2 regions of the Allocoprococcus similis genome follow, and region 1 is predicted to be linked to the other one. Evidence: riboswitches for the same ligand, from Rfam matches in the RefSeq annotation. Region 1 holds a riboswitch; the other holds the start of a gene.
What was found. A riboswitch is a leader RNA that binds a small molecule or an ion and turns the genes downstream of it on or off. The one in region 1 is predicted to bind cobalamin.
Positions count from the first base shown of each region.

Region 1 (7,609 bases):
CCAGAATGACAAGAAATTCAAAGCAGTACAGATCGGAGGTCCGTCCGGTGGATGTCTGACCGAAGATCAGCTGGACAGTAAGATGGACTTTGATTCACTGGCGAAGATCGGGGCAATGATCGGTTCGGGCGGTCTGGTTATCATGGACGAGGATACCTGTATGGTAGAGGTTGCCAGGTTCTTCATGAGTTTTACACAGAGAGAAAGCTGTGGAAAATGTGTTCCTTGCCGTGAAGGTACAAAGAGAATGCTTGAAATCCTGGAGCGTATTGTGGCAGGAAATGGAAAACCATCCGATATGGACGAGCTTCGTGAACTGGCAGATATGATTGAAAGTACGGCACTTTGCGGACTTGGAAAGAGCGCACCGAAGCCGGTTATCAGTACCATGAATGCATTTGAAGAGGAATATCTGGAACATATCAACGAGAAACGCTGCCGGACAGGAGTCTGTTCAAATCTGCGTAAATTCCAGATCGATCCGGAGATATGTAAGGGCTGCTCAAAGTGTGCAAGAAACTGTCCGGCAGGCGCAATTGAAGGCGTGCTGAAATCTCCTTATCATATCAATCAGGAGAAATGTATCAAGTGCGGAGCCTGCATGGAACAGTGTCCGTTTAAAGCAATTCATATCGAGAAATAGGAGGAATGAGTCATGGGATATATGACAATAGATGGAAGGAAGGTAGAATTTACAGATGAGCCGAATGTACTTTCTGTCATCCGTAATGCAGATATAGATATACCGACGCTCTGCTACCATTCAGAACTGTCTGTGTATGGAGCCTGTCGTTTGTGTACCGTAGAAGATGAGAGAGGAAAGACGTTTGCATCCTGTTCAGAACCGCCAAGAGATGGGATGGTCATTTACACAAATACTCCGCGTCTTATGAAATATCGTAAGATGATCCTGGAGCTTTTACTTGCTGCACATTGCAGAGACTGTACAACCTGTATCAAGAGTGGAGAATGTCAGCTTCAGTCGCTGGCACACCGTATGGGTGTTACAACCGTCCGATTTGAAAATACAAAAGAACAGTATCCACTGGATTTCAGTTCACCGTCAATTGTGCGTGACCCGAATAAATGTATTCTCTGTGGTGACTGTGTCCGTATGTGCGACAACGTACAATCTGTTAATGCGATTGATTTTGCATACCGGGGAACGAAGGCTCTGGTAACGCCGGCATTTAACAAAAAGATTGCAGAGACAGACTGCGTAAACTGTGGACAGTGCAGGGTTGTCTGTCCGACGGGTGCGATCAGTATCAATACCAATATCGAAGTGATCTGGGATCTTCTTGCAGATAAGAATACAAAGGTGATCGCACAGATCGCACCGGCAGTCCGGGTTGCAGTCGGCGATCAGTTCGGTCTTCCGAGAGGGGAAAATGTGATGGGAAAACTCGTCAATGTGTTGCACCGCCTAGGATTTGATGAAGTTTATGATACTTCTTATGGTGCAGACCTTACGGTGATCGAGGAATCTGAAGAGCTTCTTGAACGACTTGCATCCGGAGAAAACCTTCCATTATTTACATCCTGCTGTCCGGCATGGGTAAAATTCTGTGAGAACCGTTATCCGGATCTGGCAAAAAATCTGTCAACCTGTCGTTCACCGCAGCAGATGTTTGGTTCTGTGATACGTGAATACTATAAGGATCCGGAAAAGAATGGTGGAAAGAGAATTGTCTCTGTATCGATCATGCCGTGTACTGCAAAAAAAGAAGAGATTTTAAGACCGGAATCTTCTACGAATGGAAAACAGGATATTGATTATGTACTGACTACAACAGAACTGATCACAATGATCCGGAAATCCGGTATCCGCTTTGAAAATCTGGAGATCGAAGCATCCGATATGCCGTTTGGTATCGGATCTGGTGCAGGTGTGATCTTCGGAGTAACCGGTGGTGTGACAGAAGCCGTATTGAGGCGCCTTCGTGAAGGACATAACCGTGTGGAAATGGATAAGATCAAATTCAGTGGAGTTCGTGGAGAAGAAGGGCTGAAAGAAGTAGAGTTTGATTACAACGGACGTACTATCCATGCAGCTGTTGTCAGTGGACTTGGAAATGCAGATGCGCTGATGAAGAAGATCCAGAAGGGCGAAGTACATTATGATTTTGTTGAGGTTATGGCATGCAGGCGCGGATGTATCATGGGCGGCGGACAGCCAGTCCCGGCAGGTCCGAGAAGCAGGGTAGCCAGAAGCAAAGGTCTGTATGATACCGATATCAATACGCAGATCAAGAAGTCGAACGAGAATCCGCTGATTCTGTCATTATATGATGGACTTTTGAAAGGTAAAACCCACGAATTACTTCATCGTAATTTTGAGGCAGCGAAAAAATAAAATTGTATGAAAAAGAGCATAAGACAATGCAGTCGTCGATCTGGCGGCTGCATTGTTTCATTTTAGAGAATTTCCATACATTCACTGGTACTTTTTTGCTTATTTCGATACCCTTCGCTTTCTATATATAAATATGTAAAAGAGCGGTATGAAATTATTATAAACATATAGTCATTAAGGTGCCGATTTTGAAACAAAAACTTCCGGGATTTTTAATGGGGTTCGGAAAAAACAGGGGAAAAAACCAGGAAAGATGACTCTTGTCAAGAAGAAACATATCTGTTATAGTGAGTAAGAAAAAATAAAGGTACTTTTTCAGTGCCCGACAGAAAAATTTCTGGTCGGCTTAAAAGGGAATCAGGTGAAAGTCCTGAGCGATCCGGTCACTGTAAATGAGGAGCAAAGCGGCGGCATGCCATTGCATAAAAATGTGAGAAGGTGCAGCTTTGTTAAGATCCATAAGCCAGGAGACCTGCTGAAAGAGAGTAAATTGCTTCCGATGAAAGCGCGTTTACATACACAAAGAAATGATATCTTGCTTCATACAGAGTATGAAAGCAGGATTTTTGTGCTGCCATATATACGGAGAATAGTTCCGGTGGCAGAGGGTGTAGGTGAAGTCTGCTTTCAGGAAAAAGGAAGCAGATTTTTTTGTGCATACGATGAGTCAAGTGCATATTTGTGCTTGCACAAGGAGCTGAATTTGGCGAATGTACATCATCGAGCCGTCAAGCGACAGAAGATCAGGACATCAGGAGGAAGAGTTAGATTATGAAGAGAGATTCAAAACAGTTTCTTGCACTTTTCATGGCAGTTGCAATGTCGGTTACACCGGTTTCTTATGCTTACGCTGAGGACAGTGCAGTAGCAGGAGTAGAAAATACAGAATCAGGTCAGCAGACCGTAGAAGTAACGGACGGGGAAATTGGTGCGGCAGATGCTACAGGGCAGCCGGCTGAAGAAGTGACTGGACAGGAAGAAGAAACGACTGCCGGGCAGGGAACGGACGAGAATCAGAAGAGTCAGGAAGAGCCGAAAGCAGGAGAAAATGCGACAACAGGGAATGTAACCGAGGCAGAGAAGAAAGAAGCGGGCGAAGACGGAAAAAGCGAAGAGAAGGCTGCAGAGGAGCAGAAGGTTAAGTCGAAAGAAACAGCGGGAAATGCCGGGGAAGTGAAGGCGCAGGAAGCGAAAAATGTTACCAGTGATTTTGCAATGTTTAAGGTTGGACTGTCTTCTGTTGTAAAAGAAAATGATCACCTGAAAGTTTCGATAAAAACAGAGAATACAACTTACAATAAAATTTATATTGGAAGTAAAGCTGATACAGTTGAACGGAAAGACGAAAAGGCGATAGTTGGAACGGGAACAAGCAAAGGGTATTTATTTACGTTTGAACTTCCATTGTCAGCAGATGGAACGGATGTTGCCTTTGTACCACATAGCCAAGAGAGAGGTTGGGTGAGTAGGAAAGCAGACGGAGATTACACGCTTCATATCTCATCGTCAGCAGAAAATAAAAAAGACGACACAGAAAATCCTGAACAGGGAGGCAATTCAGGAGAGAGCAAACCGGGAACCGGAAGCGGCGAAAACCAGAAACCGGGAAATGAGGACAAGAATGTACTGGATACTGGAAAATATGTGGTGGATGTTGATGCAGTTTCAGATAGTGGAATGTTTCGTGTAGTGAACTGCGTACTGACTTCTGTTGGTGGTAAAATGCAGGCAGATATTACACTTAGTGGAACCGGATACGATAAGTTATATATGGGAAGTAAGGAAGCTGCGGCAAGTGCTTCGGAAGATCAACTGATTGGGTATTCTGTAAACGCAGAAGGAAAATATGTATTTACAGTGCCAGTGGAGAGCATGAATACTGGGATTCAGATTGCAGCGCATGGGGAAAAAAGTGGTAACTGGTATGATCGTACATTAACATTCAAGACAGAAGGAATGAGTAAATATGTTCAGGTAAGTGATGGAACTTATAAAGTAAATGTAGACACGAAAACACTTAAGGGAGAACAGGTTATGTTCAAAGTAACAGACTGTACTCTTACATCCAAAAACGGAGAGATGGTTGCAGAACTTACTTTAAGTGGAACAGGATATACGCAAGTATATATGGGAAACTCTGCAGAAGCAATGCTTGCTGATCCGTCAAAGAGGATATCTTGTGGAGAAAAGAATGGGGTTCATACTTTTACAGTTCCAGTTTCTTTATTAGATACAGGAATTCAGATCGCGGCATATGGCAAAAAAGGAAAGAAATGGTATGATTATGTTATTACATTCGCCTCAGCAGGCATGAAAAATCTGGACAGCAATGGCTCAGCAAATGGAAATACCAATAATAATGGCAACACTAACCAGGGAAATAACACCAGCCAGAACACCAACTCCGGAACCGGCACCATTTCCGGCAATACAGGAACAAACCAGATCCCGGACAAAGAATCCAAATACGAGGCAGATTTAAATGGTGGAACTGCCCGTGTAAACAGTGCAACAACACTTGCAGACGGTGTCTATACACCGGATAAATTCTCCTGGTCAGGCGGAACCGGAAAGGTCAGCATCAGTTGTACCAAGATTACCGTGACAGGCGGTCAGGCATATGCTACCATTGTATTTAGCAGTGGTTCTTATGGCTATGTAAAGGCGAATGGAAATACCTATTATCCGACAGCAACCGGCAGTACGTCTACATTTGTTATTCCGGTAGAATTAAATAAAAATAATACGATCATCGGTATGACAACCAAGATGTCAACAGCGCATGAAATCAGCTATTCGATTTTCATTTACTTAAGTGCTGCAGCAAAAGCAGACGGAACTACAGTAAGTGGAGAGACCAATTTAAGTGCAGATACACTGGATGAGAAAGCGCCGGAGATCATGGGACTTTCTTATCAGTCTGAGACAAAGGTAGAGCATGCAGAGTACTTCAAGATCTATCATTATGATCAGGGCATTACCCTTCTTGAAATCGACCAGAAACAGAAGGATGCAAAAGAAGACAGCAAGAGCAAGGAAAGTACGGATAAAGAAGACACTGCAGATTCCGGACTGACACCGGCACAGGAAGAACAGCTTGCGCTTTACAAAGCAAAGATCGTCCGTTATCTGATCGTCCCGGAAGATGCAGAGATTCCGGCAGGTCTGGACAAAGAAATGATCGTGATCCAGAAGCCAAAGAAGTCTGCATATGTAGGTTCTGAGGAAGTACTGGAAATCCTGGATAAGCTGAATGCAACAGACCAGATTACATCAGTAGGTGTAAAACAGAAGAACTGTAAGGTAGAAGGCATTGCAAAAGCAATGAAAGCCAAGAAGATCATCTATGCAGGAACCTATAAGAAACCGGAAAACAAAAAGCTGATGAAGAGCAAATGTGATCTTGCGATTCTTTCAAATAAAATTCTTCCGGACGAAAAGAACGAGAAGAAAATGTCTGTAGAGGATCAGCAGAAGAGATACGAAGAGCTGGCAGAAAAATTTGTTCTTCTGGATGTTCCGATGATCGTTGACCGGTCAGCAGATGAGGAAAAGGATGATGCAAAAGCAGAGTGGAGCAAGGTTTACGAGGCAGTGTTTGGCCTGACAGACAGTGCGGATTCTGCTACAGAGAACTAGATACATGATTTTAAAGGAAAATCAGACGGAATTTCCGGCAGATAAAGAGATCATGTACCATATTTGTTACATACAGAGGTAGAAAATGAAAAAGAGAACGATGCGTCTGGGGTGTATTCTTTTAAGTACAGTGCTGCTTGGGACGGCAGCACTGACCGGATGCGGGCAGACGAAAAAGAATACAACAGATACAAAAAAAACAGAAAGCAGCAGTACGAAAGAAAGTGCCAAAGAAAAAAAAGGTCCGGAGATTGACGGACTCACCTATGAATCCACGATGGATCTGGAATACGCCGAAGGTTTTCAGGTATATTACTACAAAGACGGCTATAAGATGATCGATATCAAAGACGATGCAAAATTTCTGGTCGTCCCGGAGGACCAGGATGTGCCGGATGGAGCTGATGAGGATTACGTGATCCTTCAGCAGCCGCTGGATCATATTTATCTTGCGGCGACATCTGCGATGGCACTTTTTAATGCGATAGATTCTCTGGATAATATCACAATGACAGGTACCCAGGCTTCCGGATGGTACATTGAGAATGCGGTCAAAGCGATGGAAGACGGGAAAATGAAATTTGCCGGGAAATACAGTGAACCGGATTATGAGATGCTGGTAGATGAGGACTGTGATCTTGCCATCGAATCGACCATGATCCTTCACACACCGAAGGTACAGGAGATGATCGAATCTCTGGATATCCCGGTGATGATCGACCGGTCCAGCTATGAATCGCATCCTCTTGGAAGAACGGAATGGATCAAACTTTATGCAGCAATGCTGAATAAAGAAGATGCAGCGGATGCATTTTTTGAAAAGCAGGTGGAAAATGTCGATGCGCTCAAAGATTTTAAGAATACCGAGAAGACGGTTGCATTTTTCTATGTAAGCAGTGACGGAACGGTGGTAGTAAGAAGAAGTGATGATTATATTCCGAAAATGATCGAACTTGCCGGTGGAAGATATGTATTCGATGATCTGACCGGCGATGACAGTAATACTTCAGCAGTAAAACTTACAATGGAAGAGTTTTACGCACAGGCGGCGGATGCAGATTATCTGATTTATAATTCAAGTATTGATAATCCAATCAACAGTGTAAAGGATCTGGAAGAAAAAGATGCACTTTTTTCTGATTTCAAAGCAGTCAAAGAAGGAAATGTATGGTGTACCGGTAAATATCTGTATCAGGCAACCGATATCGTCGGGGAACTGATCACGGATATGAATCTGATGCTGACAGGCGGCGATGAAAGCAAGATGACATTTTTATACCATGTAAAATAGAAAACGGAGAAGAAAATGGGACAGGCAGGAATGAAAAATAACTGGAAAAGGAATACAAGATATTTGGGAGTATTTGCGGTGCTGGCAGCAGCTTTTTGCATGATCGTAGTGCTGAACATCAATACCGGAAATGTACAGATCTCGGTTCCTGAGATTTTACGGATCCTGTTTCTGAAAAAAGGAACACAGGTGCAGATGAACATTATCTGGAAAATCCGTCTTCCGCGTGTTCTGATGGCAGCGATTCTGGGAGGGGCGCTTGCCCTTTCCGGATTTTTATTGCAGACATTTTTTTCCAACCCGATCGCAGGTCCTTATGTACT
Region 1 covers NZ_BAAHSG010000006.1:105,770-113,378, forward strand. Annotated here, with positions in the region: gene ACYQ5K_RS02975 (NADH-quinone oxidoreductase subunit NuoF) at 1-643, shown strand, start outside; gene ACYQ5K_RS02980 ([FeFe] hydrogenase, group A) at 656-2,356, shown strand; cobalamin riboswitch at 2,656-2,850, shown strand; gene ACYQ5K_RS02985 (hypothetical protein) at 3,128-5,995, shown strand; gene ACYQ5K_RS02990 (ABC transporter substrate-binding protein) at 6,081-7,286, shown strand; gene ACYQ5K_RS02995 (FecCD family ABC transporter permease) at 7,302-7,609, shown strand, end outside.

Region 2 (7,609 bases), on a different contig from region 1:
CCATAGACCTCTTCGGTATCACCATTACTGTATGTCACCGTATCTGTGGTAGGTTCCAGCAGCTCTGCTCCGTCTTTTTTCGCATCCTTTGCTTTTCCAACAAACAGATTTACGATATGTTTGGAATGAAGACTGACATGAATCGTCATTTTACCGTCTTTTACCGTAAGTGTTCCTTTTCCGTCATTCGCTTCATTTACATGAAACATTCCACTGTCAGTCTTGAACTCTGCTGTGTAAGTTCCATCTTCCAGTTCACACTTTGGTGTCTCTTCCTTTTTGTCTTCCTTTGAAGAAGCTTCCTGTTCCACCTTTGCTTCCCCATCCGATGTGTCTGACTTCGCACCGCATCCACTCATCATTCCCACTGCCATTACAGCAGAAAGTACCAATACTAACAGTTTTTTCTTCATATTCTAATTCCCTCTTTTATATTATTCTGCATCAATTGCAGCCTGTGTATGTGCTACATAGATCTGCTGGATTGCATCGATTCCACCAAGACCTGCGATCTGTGTATCAATGCTGTTAAATGCTCCCGATGCTTCAAACTGGCTCTTCCAGGAATCGTCATCATCGCCTGCCATATCGTTGTTTGCATGGTCTCCTGCTACAACCATCAGAGGACGAAGGATTACTTTCTTGTATCCTGCAGCTTTAAGCTTTCCGATGACTGCTTCACAAGATGTATCTTCCGGTTCACCTTCTACAGTTCCGATAAATACATTGTCATAACCAAGATCATTCATCTGGGTCTGCATCTGAGAGTAACTGATCTTTGCTGTATGAGAAGTTCCATGTCCCATGAATACAAAAGCTGTTCCATCTTCCTTAGCTGCATCGAGGCTGTCAAATCCAGCTGTCTTAACAGCTTCTGAAGTGATTGCTTCTGCAACTTCTGCTTTATCTTCATTAACTGCTGTCTCATCTGTTCCTACTTCACCAAGAAGCGGTTCTGCAATTTTTACAGATTCAAATTTATCTTTGTAACTCTCAACTGCTTCTGTCAGCTCATCATACTCTGCGCCATGCATCAGATGTGTCGGCTGTACGACCAGGTTCTTAACCCCGTTGTCGATTGCTCTTTCCAGTGCCTGATCCATGTTATCGATCTTTTCATCATCACGGGCCTGTACATGATTGATGATGATCTGTGCTGTAAATGCTCTTCTTACAGACCAGTCCGGATATGCTGCCTGAAGTGCTTTTTCGATACCGCCGATATCCTTTGCACGGCTGTCATTGAAGGATGTACCAAAGCTTACAACCAGAATTTCATTTTCTCCAATATTATCTTCGTTCAGCGGATCATCTTTCGATGCATCACCTGTATCTCTTCCGAAATAATCCGGGTCAGCGTTCTCGCCTTCTACCAGCTCTTTCTGTGCATCGGTAAGCTTATCCCATGCTTCTTTTGCAGCTTTGCACTGTTCATCTGTCTTATCTGTTCTTTCCTGTACATAAATGTCATCGATCAGCTTTGCCACTTTGTCTGCCGCCTCCTGATCGCTGTCCTTTGAAGTTTCCTCTGTTTTTGCAGAAGAAGTATCTTCGGTCTTTTTGTTTCCGCATCCAGCCATCATGGATACAGTAAGTGCTGTTGCAAGTAATGCAACTAATACTCGTTTTTTCATCTTGATCCTCCCTGACTTTTGTCATACATTCAGGAATCAAAAATTTCCACGCACACTTTACAGCATATTTTTCGCAAACACAAAAAATCCCCCGTATTCTATAACGAGGGCGTACAAAAAAGAAACTGACCTTCTGCTCTGTGCAGAATCAGTCCAAAGTCTCTGTCTTTCGTACTGCCAGTTACTCGTGGCATGAACTTTCCGTTCCCGTACTGCGAAAGGCAGGTCTCCCGACTGATTGCTCAGACGCTTGTGGCTTTCCTTCCCGGTTTCCCAGTGGTACAACAGCCAAAGCTTGCAAATTACGGTGACGAGTTCGCACAGGACTTGCACCTGTTTCCCTTTTCACCAATCCAGACATTCTGCCTGATTGACACCTTACGCATCTGTATGTATTTTTTTGAAACAAGCCTATTCTAGCACAGGCTTATGAGCAGTGTCAAGAAACTTACTCTCCCGAAATGTCAAGAGGAGTTTTGCATTACACAAAACTCCTCTTCTTCATTATCATAAAACAAATCTATCCGTTTGCCTTCTTCAGCACCGGCATCCGGAAAATCTGCACGATCAACGGGATTACCATAATAAACCACACGATCGGCTCTGCAATGATAACACCCGTATATCCAAGATGCGGGACCAGTGTAAATGCGATCACAATTTTCCCAAGCATCTCCAGTGTACTGGATACGATCGGTGTAATATGGCCATCCAATCCCTGCATGGCATTTCTCACCACACAGATCACGGCTGTTACATAATAAAATAACGTATCAAATTTCAGATATCTGGTCGCATTTAAGATCACATTCTCATTATGTGTCCCTGTTACCAGATAGACCAGCTTGTCTCCGATCGTGTAACTTGCCACGATCACAAGGGTACACCAGATACAGGTATAAAAAATCGCAAGCCAGATCCCTTTTTTGATCCGGTCAATCTTTCCGGCACCCAGATTCTGTCCACAGTAGGTCGCCATGGTATTTCCAAATACGGTAAACATGATCATGAACATTTCGGTCAGTTTTCTTGCTGCTGTCTGTGCCACAATATAATCGGTTCCCAGCTTATTGATCGCAGTCTGAAGTGTCAGAGATCCAATATTGATCAGAGAACTCATAAATCCCATAGACATTCCCGCACCAAGCATATTTTTCACCATTGTTGGATTTGGATCTCTAAAATCCTCCCGGCCAAGTCTTAATAATTCATATCTCTTTACCATGTAGATCCAGCAGACAACAAATGCAATCGCCTGTGCAAGTACCGTTGCGATTGCAGCTCCCTGTACGCCGCTTTTCAGTACTACAACAAAAAACAAATCTCCGATAATATTCAGTGCAACTGAAATTGCCAGGATCACCAGCGGTGTTACCGTGTCACCCAGTGAGCGGAGCGCAGCTGCACAGGCATCATAGAGAAAGGTCGCCACAAGTCCTGCGATGATTACGAAAATATAGCTTTTTGCTGTTCCCATCAGATTTGCCGGAACATTCAGTATGTTCAAAATCGGCTGTAGAAAAATCAGCCCGAATACTGTAAAAAATAACGCAATTCCTGTACCCATGGTCAGCGACATTGCGAATGATTTCTTAACACTTTTATAATCCTTTGCACCGAATTTCTGTGCGATAATAATGGCGAACCCACCAGAAAGTCCCTGCAGAAATCCTATGATCAGATTGCTCAGGGTTGTGGTCGCGCCGACAGCTGCCAGCGCGTCCTCTCCCAGGAAAGTTCCGACAATTCTGGTATCCACAAGACTGTATGTAAGCTGCAGAAGATTTGCGAAAAAGATCGGCAGCGCAAAAGCCAGTATCAGTGTGGACGGTTTTCCCTTTGTAAGATCTTTCATATTCTAAATTTCATCCTGTCTAATTCTTCTTGTCCATCAATCCGAACTGTATCGTAACGCAGGTCGCAATGATCAGTCCAAACATATAGAACGAATATTTCAGTACATTAAGTGGTGATACATCAGCAAGTGCCGTAATCATCAGCATACCACCATCATGTGGCATCAGTGCAATAAATGCGCAGGCAAAGATATCCACCAGACTGGCAAGTCTCTTCGGTGCGATCTTATATTTTTCCCCGATTTCTTTTGCGATCGGACAGGTAACAATGATCGCGATCGTATTATTTACCATAGCTGCGGAAAGGATACCTGACATCAGTCCGATTCCATATTCCGCACCACGTCTGCTCTTGATCTTGCCGCTAATCGCGCCCACCAGCCATTCAACACCGCCATATTCACGTACAAGACCGATAATACCAGATACTAAAATCGCAACGATACTGATGCTGAACATATCGCTCATACCACTTCCAATTGCCTGGATCCATTCAAAAAGTCCACAGCTTCCAACACAAAGTCCAATGATACCGGATGCAAGTATTCCTACAAAAAGGACTACCGCAACATTAACTCCCATAAGTGCCGCAATCAGAACAATGAAATAAGGAAGGACTTCGATGATACTATAGCTTCCTGCTTCGATTGCTCCGCTTCCGACTCCGCCAAAAATCGAGTACAGGATTATTGCCACAATTGCCGCCGGAAGAGCAATGAAAAAGTTCATTTTAAATTTGTCTTTCATCTCAGAACCACATCCTTCTGCTGCCGAAATGGTTGTATCTGAAATCATGGAAAGGTTATCTCCAAAATAAGATCCTCCGATCACTGCCGCACCGACTACCGCAACATTTAAATGCGCTCCCTGTGCCACATTGATCGCAATCGGAGCCATCGCTGCAATCGTTCCCATGGATGTTCCGATCGATGTAGAAATAAAACAGCACATCAAAAATACACCCGGAACTAAAAGCTTCACCGGAATAAAATGCAGACAGAGATTCACAACCGAATCTTTTCCGCCCATTGCCGCTGCTGCTCCCTGGAATCCACCAGCCATCAGGTAGATCAGAACGATCATCATAACTCCTGAATTTCCCATGTTCGTTGTCATAATATTCAGCTTATCCTGTACACCCATGCCACGGTTAAGGAGAAGTGCTACCGCACAACCTGCAAGAAGTGCGACGTGACGCGGAAACTTTCCGAACGGTTCGTCTGCTCCAAGCAGTGTAAATGTAATCCCACACCCTACATAACATACCAGAAATACGATCAATGGGAGAAATGCCACTGCCCCCATATTTTTCTTTTGTCTGTCCATCTTTTTTTCCTCTCAATCCTTTTTTTATATTATTTTGCTGCCAGATGCTTATCCAGTGCGTCTTTCAGCTGTGTCAGTGCCTGCTCTACCGTTGCACGCGGACACGCTACATTAAATCTTTCAAACTGTGCAGTCTCCGGTCCGAAGATAATTCCGGAATCCAGCCACAATTTCGCTTCCTCCAGCATCAGATGTTCCAGCTCTTCATTGCTGAATCCGTACCCGGAGAAATCAACCCATACCAGATAGGTTCCTTCCGGCTCTACCATCTTCGCCTTCGGGAAATTCTCTTTCACGAACTTGCTCATATACTGTACATTTTCGTAAATATACTGTACCAGTTCATCTACCCATTCGGCACCTTTTGTATAACATACCTTGACAGCAAGCTGTCCCATCAGGCTTCCCTGACTGTAAGCTGCCTGGGTATTCGCCCACTGGTATTTTTTTCGCAGCTCTTCGTTTGGAATGATGATATTTGCCGGCTGAAGTCCTGCCACGTTGAATGTCTTTCCCGGTGAGCTGTAGAGCGCAAGAATCTGACGGTATTTTTCATCCAGATTCATACAGCTTGTGAAGGTATGTCCCGGGAAAATGAAATCACAGTGCATCTCGTCCACCATCCAGGTCACATTGTATTTCAGGCAGATCTCTGCAACTCTTTCCAGTTCTTCTCTTGTCCAGACTCTTCCGACCGGATTGTGCGGATTACAGAAGATCAATGCTTTTACGCCCTCTTCCAGGATCATTCTCTCCATCTTCTCAAAGTCGATCGAATAATGATTGTCCTCATAACGCAGCTGGCAGTTCACCAGTCTTCTTCCGTCATTCTTGATAACTTCACTAAACGGATAGTATACCGGCTGCATCACCATCATGGCATCTCCCTCTTCGGTAAATGCTCTTACACTGGTTCCCAGCGCATAGACGATTCCGGCGCCAAGCGTTACCCATTCCGGTTCGATCGTGTAGCCATAGCGTGTTGAGAACCAATGGTTCATTGCCGCAAAATATTCATCAAGCGGATCTGTATAACCAAATATTCCATGGCCAATTCTCTTGTGAAATTCATCCAGGATTTCATCCGGCAGGCGGAAATCCATGTCTGCCACCCAGAGCGGAAGCAGATCATCTCTTCCCTTTCTCTTCATTCCGAAATCATATTTCAGGCAGTCCGTTCCATGTCTGTCGATCACTTCATCAAAATTGTATTTTCCCATCTGTATACTCCTTTGTATTCTTTCACCGTCTCTTATACCGCATTTTCTATGGTATGTCAATATTTTCCTACTTATAAAGTATGCTGTTCATCATTGCTCACAGAACGCGCTTTGAGCAGTAGTGTTTCTCCACTTTATTACAATAGTCAGCTTCTTCTATTATATAATAAAAATAACTGCGAACAAAGTATCCACAGTTATTTTTCCATTATAAATATTCTTTTACCTCATCTCCAACACGTAATGCGTGAAAAAACCGACTCCCATAACAAACAGCCGATTCTCTGTCACCGGATGCAGATATATACCATATACACGGCATACATGCAAAGCATTGCAATTCCTTCTTTGCGGTTAATGACCTTAGATGTCCATGCAAATACCAGAACGACCAGACTCATCACGATCAATACAACCGTATCAATGATGTTGTCCATAAGGAACACAACCGGACTGATTGCACCTGCGACACCAAGTACCAGAAGAATATTGAAAATATTGGAACCAATTACATTTCCAAGTGCCATATCCACTTCGTTCTTCCTTGCCGCAACGATGGATGTCATCAGCTCCGGAAGGCTGGTTCCCATCGCAACGATCGTAAGTCCGATCAGTGTCTGGCTGAAACCAAATGCCAGCGCTATCGCTGAAGCACTGTCTACAACAAAATCACCGCCAAATTTGATTGCGATCATTCCTCCAACAATAAAGATTACACATTTCCACATCGGAAGAATCTTGATCTCTTCGTCAACAAATTCTCCCTCTTCTTGCATCAGTTTGTCTTCTTGATGTGCTGCTCTCGCCTTCTTTGCAGAATTGATCATCCACAGAAGATAACATACAAAAAGAATCAAAAAGATAAAGCCATCTACATGTCCAAGAATCATTCCGATGTACCCAAGTACCATCAACAGTGCCGCACAAAAAATAGACAGTGGAAATTCTTTTTTCAGTGTATCTTTTTCAATCGTAAGCGGTGCAAATAAAGCACAGGCGCCACAGACAACCATCAGGTTAAAGATGTTTGATCCGACAACATTACTTACCGCAAGAGTATTATTGCCAGTCAGGGATGCCGTTACACTGACCGCACATTCCGGAAGGCTGGTTCCCATCGCAACGATCGTCATACCGATGATCATCGATGGAATCCGAAGCTGTCTGGCAACGGAAGAGCTGCCCTCTACGAAGTAGTCCGCTCCTTTTAACAAAAGTACAAATCCTATGACAAGGATAATGACTGATTTTATTAGTTCCATAGTAAAAGTCCTCTCTTTTAAATAACATGTTTTAAATAGCAACTTTCACTATAGAACAAGAAGGACAGACTGTCAACAAACTCCTCCTATTTATTTTATTACCTCCTATTTATTTTATTACCCGGTCAACAACCTCTTTACTTGTCTTCAAATTTTTTTCTTAATTCCTGAATCAGTTCATAGTAATACCGGTGCTTCATCTCCGGAAATGCCTTAATAATTCTTCCCTGTCCAACAATTGTATGATTGGTTATAGAATTAGAAAGTTCATCAAATTCTCTTTGAAGTTCCATTTTCTTTTTGCGGAGTTT
Region 2 covers NZ_BAAHSG010000003.1:71,404-79,012, forward strand. Annotated here, with positions in the region: gene ACYQ5K_RS01525 (hypothetical protein) at 1-413, opposite strand, end outside; gene ACYQ5K_RS01530 (sirohydrochlorin cobaltochelatase) at 435-1,634, opposite strand; cobalamin riboswitch at 1,838-2,030, opposite strand; gene ACYQ5K_RS01535 (MATE family efflux transporter) at 2,155-3,489, opposite strand; gene ACYQ5K_RS01540 (Na+/H+ antiporter NhaC family protein) at 3,509-4,816, opposite strand; gene ACYQ5K_RS01545 (MalY/PatB family protein) at 4,846-6,036, opposite strand; gene ACYQ5K_RS01550 (calcium/sodium antiporter) at 6,324-7,298, opposite strand; gene ACYQ5K_RS01555 (putative ABC transporter permease) at 7,436-7,609, opposite strand, start outside.
Region 2: it holds a riboswitch for cobalamin, as region 1 does, so the genes downstream of both, ACYQ5K_RS01530 (sirohydrochlorin cobaltochelatase) here and ACYQ5K_RS02985 (hypothetical protein) in region 1, are expected to answer to the same signal.